4 regions of the Microaerobacter geothermalis genome follow, and region 3 is predicted to be linked to each of the others. Evidence: predicted binding sites of a transcription regulator. Region 3 holds the regulator's gene; each other region holds the start of a gene.

Region 1 (5,995 bases), on a different contig from region 3:
CTGGTGATACAAAGGTAGTGGAACACGGAAAAGCGGATGGCCTGTATATCAATACGACGGGTGTTGGTTTTCATTGTGAAGAGATAAGTCTATCTCCTCAGGGAATAGAGGAGAGCGACTCAGTCATTGTGAGCGGTACGATTGGTGATCACGGAATTGCCATTCTTACTTCCCGTGGCGAGTTGGGTCTCATGACAGACATTCAGAGTGATTGTGCTTCTTTGAATAATATGATTGAAGAAACCTGTAGAGGGGTTAAGGGTATTCGAATTATGAGGGACCCTACTCGCGGAGGGCTGGCAACGACTTTGGTGGAAATATGTGAAGATTTTAAGGTGACGATAGAATTAGAAGAAAGCTCTCTGCCTGTCAGACGGGAAGTGAAGGGGGCCTGCGACATGCTGGGATTTGATCCTCTTTACTTGGCCAATGAAGGGAAGGCTGTTTTGATTGTGGCCAAAGAGGATGAAGAACGTGTTTTGAAAGCTTTGCATAATCATGAATATGGAAAAGAGGCAAAGGTAATCGGGAAGGTAATCGGAAGAGGCAAAGGCAATCTTTTTCTTAAAACACCCCTGGGAAATACACGTCGCCTGAGCCGGTTAACTGGAATGCATTTACCTCGCATTTGTTAGATAGAGTGCGTTACTTGAGCTAATTGCGATATGTGGCAAGCTAAGCGGGGCAAGGGTTAGCTTTGACCAACTGACAATCCTTATGCTACACTAACCATGGAATTTGATGTAAAGGGGAGTCGTAGAATAATGGCTGGCCATTCTAAATGGAAAAATATTCAGCATCGAAAAGGTAGACAAGATGCGCAGAGGGGAAAAATATTTACCAAGATTTCAAAGGAAATTTATGTGGCTGCCCGTCAAGGGGGCGGAGACATCAATACCAATAACCGTCTTCGTATGGCTGTTAATAAGGCAAGAGAAGCCAATATGCCCAATGATAATATTGAACGAACCATAAAAAAAGCCCTGGGTGAATTGGACGGAGTAAATTATGAAGAAATCACTTACGAAGGATACGGTCCTGGAGGAGTTGCCGTATTGGTGAATGTATTGACAGACAACAGAAACCGTTCGGCTGCTGAGGTCAGGCATATCTTCTCAAAAAATGGCGGGAACCTAGGGGAATCAGGTTGTGTATCCTTCCTCTTTGACAGGAAAGGCTCTTTAACTATCGATAAGGAAACCACCAACCAGGATGAAGATGAGGTCATGATGGCAGCGTTGGAAGCAGGAGCCGAGGATTTTGTGGTAGAGAAGGATGGTTACCAAATCTATACGACTACAGATGATTTTGAAAAGGTTAAGACATCCTTGGAGAGTCAAGGATTTGCATTTTCTTCTGTTGAAATCACCATGGTTCCTCAAACCCAGGTTAAATTGACCGGAGATGAGGTTCCTAAGATGTTGAAGTTGATGGATATGTTGGAAGATAATGATGATGTGCAAAACGTGTATGCTAACTTTGATATTGATGATGAAGAATTGGATAAATTAGGGGCATCATAAATGTCTCTTGTATAAAATCCCTTTTATCTGGAAATAATGATGAAAACCAGGTTAAAAGGGGTTTTTCGCATGTGGTTTTTAAGAAAAATTTTTTTGAAGAAATATAAAAGGAAATCTTGGATCACATTAGGAGCGTTATTTGCGGGCATTATTGGAATTTTTCTTTTGGGAACTTTGCTCCTTGATGATACGATGATTAACTTTAAAGGAAAAAACGCAGCAGAGAAAGAAAATATCCAAGCCGTGGAGGCTCTCGGCAAACAGCCCATTGAGGTTGTATACCAGATTAGATATGTCTGTGGAGTAACCGACGAAATAAGAGAAACCGTCCTAATGGATAAATTGTCCCAACTTGATAAGGAATGGGAATTAATTCGTGCCACAGATAAAGAGATGGTTTATTTGAAACAGGTGGATGATTTAGCTCCTGCTTGTAAAGAAAATGGGTATATGGGATTGTCTGAAGGCGGAGTACTTACTTTATTCTTAGGTCCTCCCGCAGACAAAAAAGTGATTCAAACCTTTTACCCTTTAGATACGGAAAGGTTGGAGTCAAGCCTTCCTTCCGAAGAATTGAAGTTGCTGCAAAGTGGAATCAGGGTAAGGAATCTGGCGGAGTATAATTCAATCCTTTCTACTTACGGAGCATTTGCCAAATCATAGGTGATAATCATAGGAACGTTAACGATGAGAATCATCATCATATATATCCACTGATAAAATCGAATGTTTTTTCAGTGGATTTTTTATTTCTACACACTGGATGAGGAGATAACATTTCGAAAAGACTTCGATAAACGATGCTGTTATGTTAGAATAGCGATGTGATAAAATTTTATGATAAGAGTTGGCATAGTTTAAATGCTTCGTTAGGGTGAACCAAATGAGAATATTAGGGATTGATCCCGGAGTGGCTATCGTCGGATTTGGCATTGTTGAAAAAAAGGGATCTCAGCTGAAACCTGTTCAGTACGGCTCTATCCAGACAGCATCTGATTTGCATATGGCTGCTCGGCTTAAACAAATATATGGGGCGACTCTTGAACTGATAGAAGAATATCAACCCGCCTGTCTGGCTATAGAGAAGCTGTTTTTTAACCGAAATGTGACTACGGCTATTACCGTCGGACAGGCCAGGGGGGTTCTGCTTCTTGCTGCTGAACAAAAACGCCTTTCCATTTCAGAATATACCCCTTTGCAGGTGAAGATGTCTGTCGTAGGGTATGGGCAGGCTGAGAAACGTCAGATTCAAGAAATGGTTAGGGTTTTATTAAAGTTAAAGGAAATCCCAAAACCGGATGATGTGGCTGATGCATTGGCCATTGCCATTACCCATGCCCATTCGTCCACCCTTGAAAAATACATATATGGAGATACATCATTATGATGGAATATATCAAAGGAATGTTAAGTGAATTGGAATCGGATTACCTGGTTGTAGAATCAGGAGGAATCGGATATCGTTTATTTTGCGGAAACCCGTTCTCCTATCAGCATTTGCTTCATCAGGAGGTAAAGGTATTCGTTCATCTTTATGTTCGGGAAGATGTTATGATGTTATATGGATTCTTAACCAAAGGGGAAAGGGAACTATTTCGCAAGCTTCTTGATGTATCGGGAATTGGGCCCAAAGGAGCATTATCTGTCATTTCTGCGGCTCCTCCTGAACAAATTATCTCTGCGATACAAAAGGAGGATGTCAGCTTTCTCACAAAATTCCCCGGAATCGGTAAGAAAACAGCCCAGAGAATTATTTTGGAGATGAAAGATAAACTGAAAAACATGCCGTTTTCAAACGGAATAGAGCCAATAAAAACAGAAAATCAATATCCTATATCGTCTGTTCCTCTGTTAGACGAAGCTGTAGAAGCCCTCCTTGCACTTGGTTATACACAAGGTGAAGTGGACCGGGTTATTCTTCATTTGCGGGAGGAAGATAAAGCATATTCTTCCATTGATGAAGTGTTGAAAAGGGCATTAAAGGAATTGGCAAGGGGATAAGGAGGAAAACGAATGGAAGAAAGGATCATTTCGACTCATATGATGCCCGAAGATGAAGGAGTAGAGTATAATCTTCGTCCAAGATACCTATCTGAATACATAGGCCAGCAGCAGGTTAAGGAAAATCTGAAGGTGTTTATTGAGGCTGCTAAGATGAGAAAAGAGGCATTGGATCATGTTCTGCTATATGGTCCGCCTGGATTGGGTAAAACAACCTTGTCCGCGATTATTGCCAATGAGCTTGGGGTTAACCTGAGAACCACTTCAGGACCAGCCATTGAAAGGCCAGGGGATTTGGCAGCCATTCTCACTAATTTACAAGAAGGGGACGTTCTTTTTATCGATGAAATTCACAGGCTGCATCGTACAGTGGAAGAAATTTTGTACCCGGCGATGGAGGATTTTGCCTTAGATATTATTATTGGAAAAGGACCAAGTGCCAGATCGGTCCGATTGGATCTTCCTCCTTTTACTCTGATTGGAGCCACCACAAGGGCTGGTTTGCTTTCTTCTCCGTTAAGGGATCGCTTCGGAGTTGTCAGCCGTCTGGAATACTATACCGTTGATGAGCTCACTTTTATTGTGACCAGGGCAGCAGATATTTTGCAGGTTCCCATCCACGAGACGGGTGCAAGAGAGATTGCTCTGCGTTCCCGGGGAACCCCTAGGGTGGCTAACCGTCTGTTGAAAAGGGTAAGAGATTTTGCCCAGGTTAAGGGGGATGGCATCATTACCGAAAAAGTGGCCAAAGAAGCATTAGAAATGATTCAAGTAGATCGCCTTGGGCTGGATCATATTGACCATAAACTTATTCTTTCTATCATTCAAAAATTTAAAGGTGGTCCGGTAGGAATTGATACCATTGCCGCGACCATAGGTGAAGAAGCCAATACCATTGAGGATGTATATGAGCCCTATTTGTTGCAAATTGGTTTTTTACAGCGAACACCGAGGGGACGAATGGTTGCTCCATTAGCTTATCAACATTTCCAATTGGAGGTGCCAGAATCTTGAATCCTGTTGCAAAAATGTTAATAGGACTTGGGATTGTTTTGATTATGATTGGGTTGATTTGGCAAATTGGCGGCCGTTTTCTCCCCCTTGGAAGGTTGCCGGGGGACATTGTGGTGGAGAAGGAGAATTTCAAGTTTTATTTTCCGGTGATGACAAGTATCATATTAAGCATTGTGCTCACGGTGCTTTCCTTGATTTTTCGATGGTTCCGTTAATCAATATGTTTCCTTATGGGTCATGATCGTCTATATAGACGGAATTAAAGATTTATACGGACAGCCTTCGAGTTCGTACTGAGCGAAAAGGCTCAAGAACGGGAATTACCCTCAATCTGACTCCATCTTCGAGTTTCCCAGATGTTTTTGAGGGCTCCGTTCTTTAGACTTGAAGCGGCCTTTAATTACTTCACGCGAGAACTCGACAAGCGGATGTGTAAATCTTTAATTCCAGATCTATAGCATGAAATATAACGAAAGAAAGGACGACTTCTGTTGAAAAGAAAAATCATTATGCTGCTGTTAGCTTCTATGGTTATCCTTTCATCTGTCTCATGGAATGCCCAGGCCCAAGGGATATCCGGGTTGACTTCCATCCGGGTTGCTCTTTTCGTTGACATTGGAAAATATGATCGGGCCACTGTTCCTACCGTAACATTGTCCAGTGAAACAGGAATGGACATTTTTTGGCTAAAAGATACCAATTCGTTCCCGTATCTTAGTGTAGTGGATCGTTCTTCCCTGCGCATCAGTCCAGACCTGTTTCAGGTCTTGGTTGAAGAGACCAAGGATATGAATAAAGCCCAGCAGGTGGCTGAAATTTTAAGTACATATGATTTTTCTTCAGAGGTTTTGGTGGATAACCAAAAAGGAGAATCCGTCTTTCAAGTGATCGTTGGAGCGGAATCTTCTTATGAAAATGCAGTGGCCCTAAAGGACCGCATTGCCCTTCTTTCCATGCTCAGAGGAAAGGTGATTGGGAATTTGCGCTGGAGTGCGGGAACCTTTACAACGGAAGGAGAAGCGCTAAATCTTCTTACCCAGTTATCCAATTCAGGATTTCCGGTACAGTTGGCAATGACCCATGACGGAAATGGCCAGCTTCAATACAATGTCTGGGTGGGAAGGGCTGCCACATCAGAGGAATTCACATCCCTTTATCAGGAAGTAGTTGCCGCTTATCCGGATATAAACTTGCAGCCTGTTCAGCAAACCGCTTATCTGGTTAAGAAATATGATGCTGTTTTTTCCGGCAAAAATATTGAATATGTTCCCCATTACTATTTTTCCCCGTCCCAAGTGATCATTGCCAAGCCCAGGGAAAGTAGCGGAAAGACTCCAGTGATCCAGGTTGCCGAAAAAAATAACAGAAAATACCGTGGTGTGATAGAACTTAGGATGTTTCAGGATTCCTACACTGTCATTAACGAACTGCCCTTTGAAGAATATTTGTACGGTGTT
Region 2 (5,995 bases), on a different contig from region 3:
TAGCCCCTTCTCATTGGTTGGCTCCCCTTCTTCATCCAACAGGGTATCAATCCTGTTAATCACCCCGATGTCCCCATTGAACACTTCCTTGTTATAGTTATTTTTTGTCTGTATCACTTTATCTCCCACTCGAAAGATCGTCTTTCCGGCTGGTATTTCCTCTTTGTAGAGGGCTGGAGGATTAATCGTTTCTTGCAAGATACGATTCAGTTCCTGAGTGCCGATCTCTCCCTTTTTCATGGGGCTGAGGACAAGAATATCCGATGGTGTATACCCCAGTTGCAAGAATCGTAAAACGCTTTTCCGGATCGTTTCCGCTATCTCTTCCGGGCTTTCCCGATGGATGAAGTAGAAATCGTTTTTCTCAGGGTCAATGGCAAACATCTTCCCTTGATTAACCCGATGTGCATTCATCACAATTTGACTTTCTTGTGCTTGTCGGAATATTTCTGTTAATTTCACGTGGGCAACCCCGGCATCCAGCATATCCTTTAGCACATTCCCAGGATTAACTGACGGGAGTTGATCACTGTCCCCAACCAACAATACTTTGGTTTTGGGGGCAACCGCACTGAACAATAGATCGGCCAACTGGATGTCCATCATGGACACTTCATCTACGATGAGCAAATCGCACGGCAAAAAATTATTTTCATCGAAAACGGGATCTTCTCCAGGACGGAACCCTATCAACCTATGTATTGTACAAGCGTCCACCCCTGTTAATTCAGCTAACTTACGACTGGCTCGTCCGGTGGGGGCTGAAAGAGATATTTCAGCCTTTGGAAATCTCTCACGATATATCTCAATCATCGCTTTGATGACTGTGGTTTTTCCCGTACCAGGGCCCCCAGTAAGAATGAGCAAACTTTCGGTGAATAGCTTTCTGATCGCTTCCCGTTGCCCTTCAGCCAATACCATATTGTTCTTCCGCTGATAATCCCGGATTGCCGGCTCTACCAAAAAAGGCATGGCTTCGCCATTCCCGGAACCATTCAATTTCTTTGAAAGTTTCTGGGCCACTCTTTTTTCGTGTTTGTATAAAAAAGTTGGATAAATCACGCCGTCTTCTATGACAATTCGTTCATTAGCTTCTAGAGCAGCAATCCCCTGCTCCACTTCTGCCCGTGTTATTTGCTCCTTGGCATTGTGATTCAACACCCTTAATGTATCCGCAATCAGTTCATCCTCTGGCAGATAACAATGCCCTATGTTAAAGCATTTTTCTTTCAATACATAATCCACACATGCCTCAATCCGATATCCCGAAGCAGGCGAAATACCAATTCGCTTGGCAATCTCGTCAGCCTTTAGAAATCCTATCAGTTTTAAATTGGTCAACTGATAGGGATTTTTCAAGATGACTTCGGCTGTATTTGAACCGAACTCCTTGTAGGCTTTAACCACCATATTTGCCGTGATTCCGTATGGCAACAACCGCATCAGGATGTTCTGTATCTCAAACGTTAAACGAACACTCTCCACAATCTTGGCAGCCTTCTGTTGTCCAATTCCTTTGATGGGAAGCAGACAGCCTTCCCCATCCTTCATTATCCTGTTCAGCGAATCCTCCCCAAGATGCTGAACAATATCTTTTGCCCGTTTTTCTCCGCATCCCTTGATTAAGGGTGAAGCTAAAAAAGCGATAATCTGACTTTTTGTTTTCGGCAACGGCCGTTCCCAACGGGTGACTTCCAGTTGCTTCCCATACTGTGGATGAGTGACCCATTCCCCATCCACCGTAATTGTTTCCCCACTGTCCACCCCGTAAATTGATCCCTTGATAACATAATCCCCATCACTGGCCTCCAGTTTGGCAATCAGGAAATCCTCTTTTCGGTAAATGATCTTGGTGATTTTTCCGGTGAACATCTCCCCCACCCCCTTATCTCGTTTCGCAAATGTTCTCGTAAATGTTCGACTAAAACGGGGATGATGAAGGTCGGGGTTAGAATTTTTTTCCTTGGGATCGTTTTTCCGTCAGGGTCAATTTTCTTATACACTCTTTCAAAGAATGACATGGGGAACCGGAATGTTTCTTTCTTTCTCTTGTTAATAAAGGCCTGGCACTTTTCTATAAACGTCAGTTTTTCGTTGATTTCTGCTTTTTCATCTGTATTTGCAGTAGATTCTGTTTCAATGTGCTCCATTTGGTCTTGTAATTCTTCCCGAACTTCCTCCAATGTTTCTGCAACTTCTTCAGCTGTAGTTTTTTCTATCGCTTCATATTGCTTCAAATACTCTTTCATTTCTTTTTTGTCATTGGTCGTATTAGCTTTGTGCAAAAGTTCTTTGGCTTCCTTCTTCTGCTTTTCCACGCTGCCAGGGAGGGTAGACTCTATCGTTGCATCACAATCAATGCTTTTGGCAAATTCCCAGAACTCTTCCCCTGTCATTTCATCGTCCAAAATTCTCTGAACGAGCGGAACAGATTTAATGATGTGCCAGATTTTGAAAGGCACATCGGTGACCCTTCCCTTCGTCTTGACGAACTTAGGCTTGTAGTCTTCCGGTTTGTTCATCTCGACAAAAATGTATCCAGGGGTTAGACATCTCAATTGAGGGTCTTTCTCTCGACCTACCAGCTTTTGAGTAAAGCTGGCGATAATATGTACCGCTTTGATTCCAGTTTTCTGCCGTTTCATGAGGTATTCAAGCATCTCTTTCGCCCGAAATTCCATACCAGTCCGCACCTGAACAGTAAAAACTGCTGAATAGTACATTCCTTTTCCCCCTTTGAAATTCCTAATTTCCAGCACACAACTTCCTGCTAAAGAAGCTCTGGGCTGGAAACTGCTAAAATGATTGATCTAACATCGTTTCCAGCACTTTACGAATGGATCTTTCAAAATATTGTTTTGCCTCACTTCTTTGAAAGCCCGTATGCTCTTCTATCTCCTTAAAATTAAGCCTGTTCTGGTACCGCAACAGAAAAATTTCTTTCTCTATCGGCGATAACCGTTCAAGCCACCAAGCTTCTGGCTCTTCCCCTATTCTCATTCCAAGTTTGATATAGCTCTCCCGGCACAAGTTGATATATGTTCGGATTCTTTGATTTCTGAGTCGTTTTAATAGAGAGTTAGGATTTATTTTGTTTGCCAAAATACTTTCTTCTTCGATCATTGTTTGAAGCTGCCGTATATATGCCCGATAACTTGCATGTATCTCCAGCCATTTGGGCATTGCCTAATCGCTCCTTATTAACTAAATTTTCATCCTAATCGGCGCACGAGACCCCGATTCAAGGTGGGGGTTATTGACACGGTTTTATCAACGAGGGCGATGACTCAACCATTGCAATAGAAATTCTTTTGTTTCCTGAGCGGGAAAATACCACTTGTTCCCTACTTTGTACTTTGGGAATCTCGGGTCGAAGAAGAATTCTTTCTGTATCGTGTTCCAGCTCATACAGGTGCGGCGTTTTAATTCTGCAGCATCCCAAAACACCAATTCTGAATCGACTTCTTTGATTTTTTCCTTGAGTTTTTCTAAGTATAGTTGGCGAACCTCTTGCTGGTTAATTTGAATGTCAAGCATTATTCTCCACCTCCAAAAAAATTAAAGTATCAAAAAGGAATTAAGAGGAAAATATAGAATACAAATGATTACCCTGTTAATTTTTCTTTTATTGAATTTGTTTCTTCAGTTGTTGGCTTATCGCTTGAAGGATTGTACTCATGCAGTATCCGAAGAGCATTTACCATTTTTTCCATGTCAGGCTTATAAACAGCTCGGAAAACTATATTTTTTAGGTTTCTTAGTTGATGGTTTCTCACTTTGTAACACCCCCTAAGCTGATGTGGCGGTTTGCTCACTATTACCCGCGTTAACTTCGCGTATCGCATAGCGACTGGGTAAAAAAATTTCATCTTTTTTCTTGTTGTATAAATTAGCGATTTTTTCTGCGCGTTCTGCGCTGACTTGACGCTGACCGTTCTCGATTTGCGACAGATACCCTGCCGGGATGCCAAGCTTGCGTGCCGCTTCTTCGATGCTTAATCCTGTTGCAATACGGGCCTGTTTTGGTAAACTATTCATTTAATCACCTCCATACTTTTCGATATGCGTTGTTCTGACATTAATATACTATTCATTTTGCAAAGTGTCAATGCATTATGCAAAGTTTTTTTAATTTAACTTTTACTTTCGCATAGTGCAAAGTATAATGATGTGTAGAGGAGGTATTTAAGATGCGGATGTTCGGAAAAAGATTGCGCGAACTTAGAAAAAGAGAAGGACTAACCATGAAACAGTTAGGTGAAAAAATCAATCTAGCTGAATCAACCATTTCCGGTTATGAAAACGGAAATCGAAAACCGGATATGGATATAGTTGAACGGTTCGCAGATTTTTTCGGTGAATCCGTTGATTACCTTCTTGGTCGCATAGATAGTCAAAGAACTGAACACACTGAGGGGCTTGCGTTTTATGGTGGAGGAGAAAATTTAACTGAAGAAGAATTGGAGTATTTAAAAGAAAGCCTGGAATTATTCAGAAAGATGAAAGCCAGAAGCAAAGCCAAAGATAAAGCAGAAAAATAAAATGCAGCAAAAAAACGACACTAATTTAGGTTATAGTGTCGTTTTCTTTTTACAGACTGTTGTCGAAAAATGACGATTTATGACAATTATTGTTATATATATTGTAAAATTCGATTCCGAAATATAAAATAGAACATATATTCCTATTTTTACGGAGGTTTGCCATGGATTTTTCTCTATATAAAATGTCACCTTTGGAAGAGTGGATCTATCAAAAATATATGGAAAACGGGATTCAATATGCTTCAGACTTAGAATTAGACCGTATCTCATATATTTTTAATGCTGAAGTTATATGCACTAAAGCTCCGTCCCATGTTCAATGGGATGATGAGTATTGTTTAATATTTATTAATGATGCCTTAGACGAACCAAATAAAAGAGCAGTTTTTTTTCACGAACTTTGCCATCCCGTACTGCATCATGGGAATCAACGATTTATGCCCAGTGCTTTTCGAGAACTACAGGAAATACAGGCCAGCCACTTTCAGCTATATTCTGCAATGCCAATTTACATGTTAAAGCAGTTTCAGAATTTGTCGGCTCCTGCTATTGCTGAGGAGTTTAATTTACCCTTATCATTAGTACAAACAAGGCTTCAGCAAATACATGAGCGTATTCAGCATGAAAAATCCAACCGACAATTCATCGCTAAAATCAAATATTACAATAAAGAAACAAATTCTAAAAATTGGTCACCAGAAACAAAGAGGATTTTGGACAAGCTTTATAAGCAAATATTGAAGAAAGGAGCGGCAAATCAATGAAATACAAAGTTTATTACGATTATCATGAAGGTGAATTAGTACCCATATGGTTTGTAATTAGCTTAGATGGAATTTATTGGTCTGATGATTATCTCTATGTCCCTATTGAGGCTCCTTTTGAATCTTTTCCAGTTGATGAGTTCGATGAAAATATCATGAGCTTCTCTATCTTGATGTCCGACTTAACACGGGTTTACGATAAAACTAATGAGTTTGGTATTTATTTGCCCTATGTAAAGCAACGGGTTTTAGAATACGGTATTGATGTGACGGAGATTGAACAATTTATCATCCAGGTTGCTGATGTTGAGGATGTTCTTCAAATGAGTATTATTCGTGATTTCATACGGAGAGGTGAACAAACATGAGAGTAGCAGTTTATGCAAGGGTGTCATCAGAGGATCAAGCGGAGCGAAAAACAATAGAAAACCAGTTGGAATTTGCCCGCAAATACTGCGACTTGCATGAGTTCGTTCCGGTCGAGTGGTATAAAGACGATGGGGTAACCGGCACTATCCCACTAGAGATGCGTGAGGAAGGTAAACGGATACTTGAAGATGCTAAAGCAAAGCGTTTTGATGTACTTCTGATTTATCGTCTCGACCGATTAGGCCGGTCTGCACGGATTATCTTAAATGCAGTTTACGAGTTGGAACAGTATGGTGTGAAAATCCGTTCCATGACCGA
Region 3 (5,995 bases):
TTATTAAGTAATAGTTATTTAAATCGACTGGTAAAGAAAATTGAAAGGCTGAGGGATTCTTAATCATTCAGGGTTTCCTAAGAGTAGGAGTTTGTTTTGTTGCTTTATTAGTTAACATAATATATATTATCGGACGCAAAAGTTTAAAAAAATTTCCTGCATTTTAAATCTATCTTCTGCTATGATAGATATCATAATCTAACAACTAACTTGCAAGGAGATACGTTAAATGTTTTTGGATAAAATGATGAAACAATGGATAGTTAATAAAACATTAGTAAGACTTTATGTGAATAAAAATAAAAAGAGGATGAACATCCCTTGTCGCATTATTCAGTTCGATGAAAGCAAGGGACACATCCTTATTTATCATGATGATTCGAAATCTACCCAAACCTATTCTTTATCAGAAATTGAAAATATTGAGGATATACACTCCGTTACGAATAATAGCTCTGTAGATTGTAGCATTGAAATTAATAAAAATAATACTTCAGATACTTTCAATGAACTAGCAGTCTTGAAAGAACCAATGATCGACAATCATTCTATGATTGATAGGATTGTCTTTTTAGCCAAACAAATTCAACCTAAAGATTTGGAACCAATCGTGAAAATTATGGAAATCATTGTTAATCAATATCGAAAATAAAATTATGTTTTATCATCAGGATTAATTATTTTTATTGAGTCCAACTGACTTTTTAAACTTTGTCGCATTGTTTTTATGTAAAGTTCTCTTAGTTCTTTCTGTTCTTGTTTTTCTTTTTCAGTAAGACCTTCGGTTTTTGATTTTCTTGCCAGATGATTAATACGCTCAATATGCTCTTTCGTGATCATGTTGAAATCCTCCTACTTATCTACTCCCTTCACTTTACTGAAGTTTTCCTTTAATTTCAACCTCCTTTTCTCCTGTTATCATGTAACATATAGGCGACTTTCACTGTTTAAGCGGTCTTTTAGAACCTGGTGTCAGTTTTAAAAAAAAGAGTCCATATGGAATGTTTCCGAATGGACTCTTTTCATATTATAATTAACGTTCAAGTGTTAATTATTTTTTAAATACCAGGTTCAGCGGCCCGGGCTCCATAGCTGAAAATACCAGTTGGTGTTACAGGTCCATCAATTTTGGTTACAAAATCACCATTAGGTTTAAAAACCAGAACGGCATTTCCTTCCCAAAGAGCTACATATACGAATTTCCCATCTTGTGTATATTCAGGATGGACTGAACGTGTTTTCTGGGGATCAGTGCCTGCGATAGCTGCTGTGTCAATCTCTTTTACCACTTCAAGGGATTCTTTATCAATAACGAAAACCTTATTCCAGTTTGGAGCAAAAGCAATATCTACCCATACATAGTTTTGGGCTTCGCCTTTTCCTTCTATGCCGTTATAGGCGCGAATAAACAAAGATCCGCCGTTCTCTCCTTCTTTACCAAGACGAACTTGCTTGTATACCTCAAAGCCATTTTTTGTTTGTTTCCAGAAAGTTACTAAGTTTTCTCCAATCGCAGGTGTGGCGTAAAGAACTCCATTTTTCTTAGTGTGTATCACTGCACCTGGTCCAGGATGGGGTTTAATTCCGGCAGGTAATTGCGATACCAGTTTACCTTCCTTCATATCAACGATACCCATTAACCCGTTATCAGGTTTTGAAGGATCAAGTAGACTTGGCTTCGTATTATCGCCTTGTGATGCAATCATGAAATAGCGACCGCTATCATCCAAGAATCCATCATGCAGAATACGTCCTACCCTTGGAACATCAACCACAATTGGGAACCCTTTTTCTGCCCCTTCTTTAGATACATCAATCCCCCACACGCGTCCCGCTTCTTTTAATGCAACAACAAACATCTGTTTTCCATCGATGACTGTATCAAGAATTGCCGCAGCACGGCTTTGACTTCCATTCACTCCAACGATTTGTCCATCCGGATCTATACCGTAGGTTGGAAGATATTTAAGCGGGTTTAGATACTTATCAAGTATCATTACGGAGCTTGGCAGATAGTTGCTTATTGCGATGTATTCACCATCGGCGGATACAGCAGTTCCACGAGAATCTAGACCTACACGTACTTTTCTTACGGTTTTAAACGAATACATATCAACTTTAAAGAGCCAACCGTCGCGACCGATTCCATACATATAGCGTCCTTCAGGAGTATCTGCCGGACCAAACTGAATGGTATGTGTACGGTAGGAGCCATCAATCTTTCCAAGAAGCTTATGGTTTTTACCGTCCATTACTGCGTATTTACGGGTTTCACGCTCCATGGCAACCATTAAGTCACCAATTTCAATTTCATTAGGATCCCAGGCGGTTGGTTGTGCTGGTAAGGTTTTTTCATCATTTATAACCTCTAATGAAGCCTTGGCATCTTCTAATGACCAAGTTTGAGCCTCTAATGCAACTGGAGTTTTTAGGTATTCTATCAGTTCCCTAATGGTTGCATCGTCAGAACGGTCCTTTGAAACGGTGTTAAAGGCAGGCATTGGCGTTCCAGGACGTCCTTCTTTTATCACTTTGAAAATATCTTCCTCTTTCATGCCGGAGAAAAGACGCTCAGGCAAAAGGTTTGGCCCGAGGGCCCCAAGTCGGGTTTGTCCATGGCAGCCACCGCAGCTGTCCACATATAGTTTTTCGATATCAGTTCTTTGAACAACCCCTTTTGCTTGTTCACCAGCAACTGGTTCAGACGGCTTGTTAACAGGTTGTTCTGTTGGCTGGGCCTGTTCTTTAGCTGGTTCCGAAGCTTTATCAGATGGAGCAGTGGTCTCAGAAGAACAGGCTGTTAAAATAACGATGAGAGAAAGAAGAAATGCGAATAGTAGACCTCTTTTAAGCATGTAAAAACCTCCTTTTAATCATTTTTTAATCAACTAAACTTACATGACCCGAAGGGTCAAACTGATATGAAAAATATATTTTCATATCAAATAATAGAAAAAGTGCTGGTAAACTTTTACGATCCCCCCTTTATTTTTCCAATCATGTGTAGAAAGTGTGGAGAACCCTTCAACATGGATGCTAGCATGATATGTAACTCTTCAGTGTGATTTATATCACAGAACTAAATTTTAAACAGAAAAAATAAAACCTTGTCACAAAATTGACAAGGTTTTATTTTTGCCTTATGAAATTTCTGGAATCACCAACTGTTGACCCGGATAAATAAGATGATCTTTTAATCCGTTTGTTTTCTTTATGTAATATATCATTTTATATAGATCCACTCCCTTTTTATTCACTTGACTGGCAATTGACCAAAGGGTGTCTCCTTTTTTTACCGTTACGATCAATTGATGAGGTGGTTTTATATGATCAGAGACAGAATTTCCTTCATTTTCAACATAAGCAAAAACATAAGAATAGACACTTCCTAATCCTATGATTAAAACTAGTAAAACAAAAAATATTCCTTTGGACATGTTAATCCCCCCTTAACAATTCCGAAAACAATTCCGAACATTGGTTCTTAAGTCCAATTATATAAGGGAACAAATGTTTTTGCAACTATTTTTCGAACTCATGTTTGAACGATATCACGTTCTGTGTTATGATGAATATAAAGAGTAAATTTAGTATAAGAGGTGATATAATGACGGATTTATCCAATCGACAAAAAGCAATTTTAAATTTTATCAAATCTGAAGTTCGTGAAAAAGGTTATCCCCCATCAGTTCGCGAGATCGGTGAAGCGGTTGGATTAGCTTCCAGTTCAACGGTTCATGGACATCTGGCTCGCTTAGAAAAAAAGGGATATATTAGGCGGGATCCAACCAAACCAAGGGCGATTGAAGTACTCGATCAGGATGACTACGCACCGCATTTAAAAACTGCTTTTACATACGTTCCAGTTGTTGGAAAAGTTACGGCAGGAGAACCCATTACCGCCATAGAAAATGTTGATGAGTACTTTCCTCTCCCCGCCCCGATTGTCGGTGATCAAGAGGTTTTTATGTTAACTGTACAGGGGGACAGTATGATTGAAGCCGGGATATTAGATGGTGATTTTGTCATTGTTAAAAAGCAACAAAGTGCTTCTAACGGGGATATTGTTGTTGCTATGACCGAAGAGGGTGATGCTACGGTAAAGAGGTTTTATAGAGAAAATAATCGCATTCGACTTCAGCCTGAAAACTCGTCTCTTGAGCCTATAATAGTAACAAATGTAGCCATTTTAGGTAAAGTAATTGGGGTATTTAGAACAATTCATTAGTCGCTAAATGTTATGAATTTATAATCTTTCAGAAACCAGCTGATCATGACAAGCTGTATGAATATTTTGGTTCCATTATAAAAGCACCTATCCCTTTAGGAGATAGGTGCTGAACTTTTATGATCAAAAAATTAACGTTTGATATGAAAATACATTTTCATATCAATTTGTAACCCTTCGGGGCATGTAAGTTTAATACAATGAAATATATTGATCTCTTTCCCAATTATGAACTTGGGTACGGAACATATCCCACTCAATTTCCTTTGCTTGAACAAAGTGTTCTAAAGCATGGCCCCCTAGTGCATCACAAATGACCTTATCGGCGAGCAAGCAGTCAATTGCTTCTTTTAATGTGCTTGGGAGGCTTTCGATACCCGCTTCTTTTCTTTCCTGCTCATTCATGATGTAGATATTACGATCAGTTGCAGGCGGCAATTGAAGTTTGTTCTTGATTCCATCCAGACCAGCTTTTAACATAACTGCAAGGGCTAAATACGGGTTAGCAGCAGGGTCAGGGTTTCTTACTTCAATTCTAGTGCTTAATCCTCTTGAAGCAGGAATACGTACTAATGGACTTCTGTTTTTTGCTGACCAGGCCACATAACATGGAGCCTCATAACCAGGAACCAAACGTTTGTAGGAGTTTACGAGCGGATTGGTAATAGCCGCAAAACCGCGTGCATGTTTTAAAATTCCCGCCAAATAATAACGGGCGGTTTCGCTTAATCCTAAACTGTCGGTTTCATCATAGAAAGCATTTCCATCCTTCGTAAATAAGGATTGATGGGTATGCATTCCAGAGCCGTTAATTCCAAAAACGGGTTTGGGCATGAATGTAGCATGTAAGCCATGCTTGCGGGCAATGGTCTTAACCACCAGTTTGAATGTTTGGATATAATCGGCAGCTTGTACGGCATCGGCGTATTTAAAATCTATTTCATGCTGTCCAGGTGCAACCTCATGATGGGATGCCTCCACTTCGAAACCCATTTGATCAAGAACCATCACAATGTCTCGGCGACAGTTCTCACCGAGGTCAACAGGAGCAAAATCAAAGTATCCGCCTTGGTCGTTTAATTCCAACGTCGGTTCTCCTTTTTCATTTGTCTTAAAGAGGAAGAATTCAGGTTCAGGACCAACATTCATTGCAGTAAACCCGAGCTCTTTTGCTTCTGCCAAAACTCTCTTTAGAATTCCTCTTGGGTCTCCTGGGAAAGGTGTTCCATCCGGCATATAAACGTCACAAATTAAACGGGCAACTTTACCTTCTTCAGATCCCCATGGAAAAACAACCCAGGTATTATAATCTGGATAAAGATACATATCGGATTCTTCGATACGTACGAATCCCTCGATAGAGGAACCGTCAAACATCATTTTGTTGTCAAGGGCTTTTTCCAATTGACTTCTTGGAATCTCAACATTCTTGGTAACCCCCAATAAATCTGTAAACATTAATCGAATAAAGCGAACTTCTTCTTCATCAGCCATTTTTAAGATATCTTCCCTGGTATAGTTTCTTCCTGGCACTACAGCACTCTCCTTCCACTTTTCCTTTTAAAAATTTATCTCATATGCAGCCATGGCATGTGAGTTTAATAAGACTAATTTTAGTGAAAAAATCTTGAAAGTTCTCCTTGGATCAAAGATGGGGATGTCCCGGGCCTGTTATGCAGAATTTGGTGCTTTAACATTTGTAATAGTTCGCTTTCGGATAGTTCTTTCCGCTTGCTTTCTGATTTTTTGTCCATCACTGTCAATGGT
Region 4 (5,995 bases), on a different contig from region 3:
AAACAATCAACAGCCGGTGAATATCATCTATATGAAGCCCCGTTGTCGGTTCATCCAATATATACAAGGTTTTGCCATTGCTCCGCCGGTACAATTCAGAGGCCAGCTTTACCCGTTGGGCTTCTCCTCCCGACAACGTGGTAGCTGGTTGTCCCAATTTCATATATCCCAGCCCTACGTCAAATAAGGTTTGAATTTTTCGCTGAATGCGAGGAATATTTTTGAAAAATTCAAGGGCATCCTCAATGGTCATATCCAGTACATCAGCAATGGTTTTCCCTTTATATTTAACTTCCAACGTTTCCCGATTATATCTTTTTCCTTTGCACACCTCACAGGGAACGTATACATCCGGAAGAAAATGCATTTCTATTTTAATAATTCCGTCCCCACGGCAGGCTTCACATCGTCCCCCTTTGACATTAAAGCTAAATCTCCCTTTCTTGTACCCTCTTATTTTAGCTTCATTGGTTTGGGCAAAAACATCCCGAATATCATCAAAAACCCCCGTATAGGTGGCCGGATTGGAACGGGGCGTCCGTCCAATGGGAGATTGATCAATATCGATCACCTTATCCAAATGCTCCATTCCCTTGATCCGCTCATGGAGTCCCGGTTTAACCTTAGCCCTGCCCAGTTCCCTTGCCAAGGTTTTATATAAAATCTCATTGACTAAACTGCTCTTTCCGGAACCGGATACCCCGGTAACACAAGTGAAAACGCCAAGGGGAATTTTGGCATCGATTTTCTTTAAATTATTCTCCTTTGCCCCAATAATTTCAATCCATTTCCCATTTGGCCGTCTTCTCTCGACAGGGATAGGAATAAATTTTTGGCCGCTTAGGTATTGACCGGTAAGGGACTGCGAATGGTTCATCACCTCTTGGGGCGTACCCTGGGCAACCACTTCTCCTCCATGAATACCTGCACCAGGACCTATATCAATGATATAATCGGCTGCCAGCATCGTATCTTCATCATGCTCCACCACGATCAGGGTATTCCCCAAGTCCCTCATTTTTTCAAGGGTCTGAATTAATCGGGCATTATCACGCTGATGAAGTCCAATACTGGGCTCATCCAAGATATACAAAACACCCGTGAGACTGGAGCCGATTTGGGTGGCCAATCGAATCCGCTGGGCTTCTCCCCCGGATAAGGTCCCAGCATTTCGGCTTAAAGTAAGATAATCCAACCCTACATTAACTAGAAATCCTAATCTGGATCTAATTTCTTTTAGGATCAGTCTGGCAATGGTCATCTCTTTATCCGTTAACTGAAGGGATTCAAAATAATCCAAAGCGGCTCCAACGGAAAGACGGGTAACATAGGCAATATTTTTTCCATGAATTCGGACCGCCAACGATTCAGGACGAAGCCTATCCCCATGACAGGCAGGACAGGGTTTTTGGGTCATAAACCCTTCCACCATTTCACGGATATAATCAGAACTGGTTTCCAAATATCTTCTAGATAAATTAGGGATGACTCCTTCAAAAGAAACAAGGGCTTCCTTTACCTGTCCGAAATCATTTTCATAGCGGAACTTTATTTTCTCGCCATTGCTTCCATAAAGAATCACTTTCTTATGTTCTTTGCTCAACTCTTTTACTGGAACATCGACAGGAATTCCAAAATGTTCACAAACCGACTTTAACAACTGCGGATAATAGGTAGATGAAATCCCAGCCCAAGAGATGATGGCTCCCTCTTCTATGGTCTTTTCATCATCAGGGATCACAAGATCGGGGTCCACCTCCATCTTGCTCCCTAACCCGTCGCAGGCAGGACAAGCTCCATAGGGACTATTAAAGGAAAACATTCTGGGGGACAGTTCCTCGATGCTAAATCCGCATTCCGGACAAGCGAGATTTTGGCTGAATAAAAGTTCCTCCTTGTCCATAATATCCACAACCACAGTTCCCTCACCCAGTTTTAATGCCGTTTCAAGGGAGTCAGCCAACCTGGAATGAATTCCCTCTTTGACCACAATCCGATCAACTACCACTTCAATCGTATGCTTTTTGTTTTTTTCAAGGATAATCTCCTCATTGACGTCTTTAATCTCCCCATCTACCCGCACCCTAACATATCCCTGCTTGCGAATCTCTTCAAACAGCTTGACGTGCTCCCCCTTTCTCCCCCGAACCATTGGAGCAAGAATCTGAATTCTAGTACGCTCAGGATATTCCATGATGCGGTCTACCATCTGTTCAATGGTCTGAGAGCTGATTTCTGTCCCATGGGTAGGACAATGGGGCCGCCCAATTCTTGCAAACAACAGGCGAAGATAATCATAGATCTCCGTTACGGTTCCAACGGTAGACCGGGGGTTTCGACTCGTCGTTTTTTGATCAATGGAGATGGCTGGGGACAAGCCCTCAATGGAATCTACATCGGGCTTTTCCATCTGGCCCAAAAACTGTCTGGCATAGGCAGAGAGGGATTCCACATATCTTCGCTGCCCTTCTGCATAGATGGTATCAAAGGCCAGAGAGGATTTGCCCGATCCGGATAAGCCGGTAAGAACCACAAACTTATCCCTTGGAATGGTGACATCAATATTTTTTAAATTGTGGGCTCTTGCCCCTTTGATCACAATATGATGCTGAGACAACATAACTCATCCTTCCGCTTTTAGTTCCAAAATCATATCACGCAATTGAGCTGCTCGTTCAAACTGTAGCTGTCTGGCTGCTTCTTTCATTTCTTTTTCCAAGCGGTCAATGAAAGCTTGCTTGTCCTTCTTGGACATTTTTTGCTCAGGAAGATCAATGAAATAATCCCCCTTCTCCTCCGCCGCCCTTGTCGCTTCTATGACATCTCGAATGGCCTTCTTTATCGTCTGCGGGGTAATTCCATGCCTTTTATTGTACTCCATCTGGATCGCCCGGCGGCGGTTGGTTTCATCAATGGCTACCCTCATGGAATGGGTAATCTGGTCTGCATACATAATGACCTGACCATTGGCATTGCGGGCAGCCCTTCCAATGGTCTGAATCAGAGAGCGCTCCGCCCGCAAAAAGCCCTCCTTATCCGCATCAAGAATGGCTACCAGGGAAACTTCAGGCAAGTCCAGACCTTCCCTCAGAAGGTTAATTCCCACCAACACATCAAATTCTCCCAATCGAAGACCTCGGATGATTTGCATTCGCTCAATGGTCTTAATATCCGAATGAAGGTACTTCACTTTGATGCCAACTTCCTTTAAATAATCGGTCAAATCCTCAGCCATTTTTTTGGTCAGGGTAGTGACTAAAACCCTTTCATTACGCTTTACCCGCTCATGGATTTCCCCAATTAAATCATCGATTTGTCCCTTAATCGGACGAACCGAGATGCTGGGATCTACCAGTCCTGTAGGACGAATTATTTGCTCCACCATATCGGGGGTATGTTCCAATTCATAGGGTCCCGGTGTGGCAGAAACATATATAATCTGGCGGATATGCTTTTCAAATTCCTCAAATTTCAAGGGTCGGTTATCGGCGGCTGAGGGCAGGCGAAATCCATGGTCAATGAGGGTCAGCTTTCTCGCCCGGTCCCCGTTATACATTCCTCTGATTTGGGGAAGGGTCACATGGGACTCATCGATCACGATCAAAAAATCATCAGGAAAATAATCTAACAAGGTATAGGGAGTAGAGCCAGGGGGTCTTCCCGTTAAGTGAAGGGAGTAGTTTTCAATCCCGGAACAATACCCCATCTCCTGCATCATTTCAATATCATATCTGGTTCTCTGCTCCAGCCTTTGTGCCTCCAGCAGCTTCCCGTTCTCCCGAAGGACCTTTAAACGGTCCTCTAGTTCTGCTTCAATTCTCTGGATGGCTTCCCTCATGACCTCTTCCCTGGTTACGAAGTGAGAAGCAGGAAAAATGGCAATATGATCCCTCTCCGCAATGATTTCCCCTGTCAACACATCAATCTCTGAAATCCGTTCTATTTCATCTCCAAAAAACTCAACCCGAACCGCCTGCTCACCGCGGGAAGCCGGAAATATCTCCAGCACATCTCCCCTTACCCTAAATGTTCCTCGGACGAAGTTGATGTCATTTCTCTCATATTGGATAGATACCAGTTTTCGCAGGACATCATCCCGGTTCCTTTCCATTCCCACCCGCAGGGACAAAACCAAATCCCGGTACTCCCGCGGATCTCCCAAACCATAGATACAGGATACACTGGCCACAATAATGACATCCCTTCTTTCAAAAAGGGCACTGGTAGCCGAGTGGCGAAGCTTATCGATTTCATCATTGATACTGGCATCCTTCTCAATGTAGGTATCCGTTTGTGGAATATAGGCTTCAGGCTGGTAATAATCATAGTAACTGACAAAGTATTCAACGGCATTATTGGGAAAAAACTCTTTAAATTCACTGCATAATTGGGCAGCCAACGTCTTGTTATGGGCAATCACCAGTGTAGGCTTCTGTACCTGCTGAATCACCTGAGCAATGGTAAATGTTTTTCCCGTACCGGTTGCCCCTAATAAGGTTTGGTGCTTTTTCCCATTTTTTACCCCTGAAACCAACTGCTGAATGGCCTTCGGTTGATCCCCCCGGGGTTCATATTCTGAAACGAGCTGAAACGTTTGGTTCACAGCTCTCATCCTTTCTTTATTTTGAAATGATATGGTGGAACAAAGAATTTATTAAGAGCTATTATATCATAAGATTGGCTCCATCCATAACATTTTTGGAACGTTTGTTCTGAAAATTTCAGATTGGTGGTAGAGTGATCTGTTGCATGCATTTTGTGGATGATTATTGTATGATAAATAGGAAGGGAGGAGAAGGATGATGACCATTTATCAAAGTCCATGAGTGGTTTGCCATGATGAGGTGATATACCCCCATGAGGATAACCGGGTTGTTATCCGTTTACAGGACATATTTAAAAAATTTTCGATTGGTTTAGATGCGCAGGAAAATAAAAGCGATGCTTATGGATCGAATAAACCTCGAAAGAAGTATGTGGTTCTTACTTTTGATGACGGGCCCAGCCGTTGTTTGTATCAAATTTTAGATATTTTGGCCCATTATAATGTTCCCGCCCTTTTTTTCTGGCTTGGCAAATATATTCATCCCCAAAGGCCATGGAAAAGAGTATTGGATGAAGGTCATCTCATCGGGTCCCACTCATGGAAGCATCGGGATCTGACCAAATTGTCCTATCAAGAACAATTGGCTGACCTTCAGTTATCCAAAGATAAAGTCGAAGAAATTACGGGCGTACCTATTACCTATTTTCGCCCTCCCTTTGGCCGTTATAACACCGATACATTATTGGCAGTTGAAACATTAAATATGATCCCCATGTTATGGCACGTTTCCACCCATGATTGGCTGAATCGACATCATCCAAAAAAAATTTCTGAAAATGGAATCCGTTATAGTGAAGACGGAAGCATCCTGTTATGTCATGAGCTTCAGCAAACAACAAAAGCCCTTCCAGAATTAATCGAAGGACTTTTGGATAAGGATGTTCAGTTTGTGCTGCCGCCTATTTATCCCAGGTCTTCCCGCCAAGGAGCTTCTTTGTGATAAAAAATGCAATAATCATCGAGATCAGTCCTAGTGTCATCAAAACAGGTCCCTGCTTATATCCTTCAAAAACCGCCATCATTACGCCAACGGCAACGATGATCCCAAGCCAAACATTCATAACCACCCGGCCCACAGCAACGGTTATCGCCCCTGGTACAATCAATGCAATCAACAGTTTAAATAAAAAAGACATACATTCTCTCCCCTATCTATTGATGTGGAACTAAAGATTCACACGTCCGCTAGTCGAGTTCGGCCCAGATGTGATTAATGTCCGCATCGAGGCTAAAGAACGGAGCCCTCAAAAAATCTGGGTATTTCAAGGGTGGAGTCAGTTTGATCGCTAATTCCCATTCTTTAGCCTCAACGCTTAAGTACGAACTCGAAGGCTGTCCTTAGTGAATTCTTTCGTTCCGTCTGTATAAAGAAAGTCTACCCGCTTATCT

What was found. Region 3 encodes LexA, which represses DNA repair genes until DNA is damaged. Its sites were predicted from a motif close to CGAACATATGTTCG; they were not measured.
Region 1: ruvC (crossover junction endodeoxyribonuclease RuvC) is a predicted target of LexA. The motif match lies at 2,247-2,260, and genes of this name have one in related genera.
Region 2: L1765_RS10235 (ImmA/IrrE family metallo-endopeptidase) is a predicted target of LexA. The motif match lies at 4,672-4,685, and genes of this name have one in related genera.
Region 4: uvrB (excinuclease ABC subunit UvrB) is a predicted target of LexA. The motif match lies at 4,701-4,714, and genes of this name have one in related genera.

Annotation. Positions count from the first base shown of each region.
Region 1 covers NZ_JAKIHL010000001.1:371,166-377,160, forward strand. Annotated here, with positions in the region: gene hypE (hydrogenase expression/formation protein HypE) at 1-635, shown strand, start outside; gene L1765_RS01885 (YebC/PmpR family DNA-binding transcriptional regulator) at 765-1,523, shown strand; gene L1765_RS01890 (BofC C-terminal domain-containing protein) at 1,617-2,186, shown strand; gene ruvC (crossover junction endodeoxyribonuclease RuvC) at 2,407-2,910, shown strand; gene ruvA (Holliday junction branch migration protein RuvA) at 2,907-3,524, shown strand; gene ruvB (Holliday junction branch migration DNA helicase RuvB) at 3,537-4,538, shown strand; gene L1765_RS01910 (DUF2905 domain-containing protein) at 4,535-4,753, shown strand; gene L1765_RS01915 (SpoIID/LytB domain-containing protein) at 5,030-5,995, shown strand, end outside.
Region 2 covers NZ_JAKIHL010000025.1:20,373-26,367, forward strand. Annotated here, with positions in the region: gene recD2 (SF1B family DNA helicase RecD2) at 1-1,872, opposite strand, end outside; gene L1765_RS10205 (transcription termination/antitermination NusG family protein) at 1,821-2,723, opposite strand; gene L1765_RS10210 (hypothetical protein) at 2,797-3,183, opposite strand; gene L1765_RS10215 (DUF771 domain-containing protein) at 3,271-3,537, opposite strand; gene L1765_RS10220 (hypothetical protein) at 3,606-3,776, opposite strand; gene L1765_RS10225 (helix-turn-helix domain-containing protein) at 3,790-4,038, opposite strand; gene L1765_RS10230 (helix-turn-helix domain-containing protein) at 4,191-4,541, shown strand; gene L1765_RS10235 (ImmA/IrrE family metallo-endopeptidase) at 4,706-5,308, shown strand; gene L1765_RS10240 (hypothetical protein) at 5,305-5,676, shown strand; gene L1765_RS10245 (recombinase family protein) at 5,673-5,995, shown strand, end outside.
Region 3 covers NZ_JAKIHL010000004.1:37,720-43,714, forward strand. Annotated here, with positions in the region: gene L1765_RS03770 (gamma-glutamylcyclotransferase) at 1-63, shown strand, start outside; gene L1765_RS03775 (hypothetical protein) at 230-652, shown strand; gene L1765_RS03780 (DUF896 domain-containing protein) at 655-840, opposite strand; gene L1765_RS03785 (nitrite reductase) at 1,059-2,855, opposite strand; gene L1765_RS03790 (LysM peptidoglycan-binding domain-containing protein) at 3,141-3,437, opposite strand; gene lexA (transcriptional repressor LexA) at 3,608-4,228, shown strand; gene glnA (type I glutamate--ammonia ligase) at 4,421-5,761, opposite strand; gene L1765_RS03805 (MerR family transcriptional regulator) at 5,842-5,995, opposite strand, start outside.
Region 4 covers NZ_JAKIHL010000031.1:10,095-16,089, reverse strand. Annotated here, with positions in the region: gene uvrA (excinuclease ABC subunit UvrA) at 1-2,620, opposite strand, end outside; gene uvrB (excinuclease ABC subunit UvrB) at 2,624-4,612, opposite strand; gene L1765_RS11365 (polysaccharide deacetylase family protein) at 4,827-5,546, shown strand; gene L1765_RS11360 (DUF2198 family protein) at 5,506-5,742, opposite strand.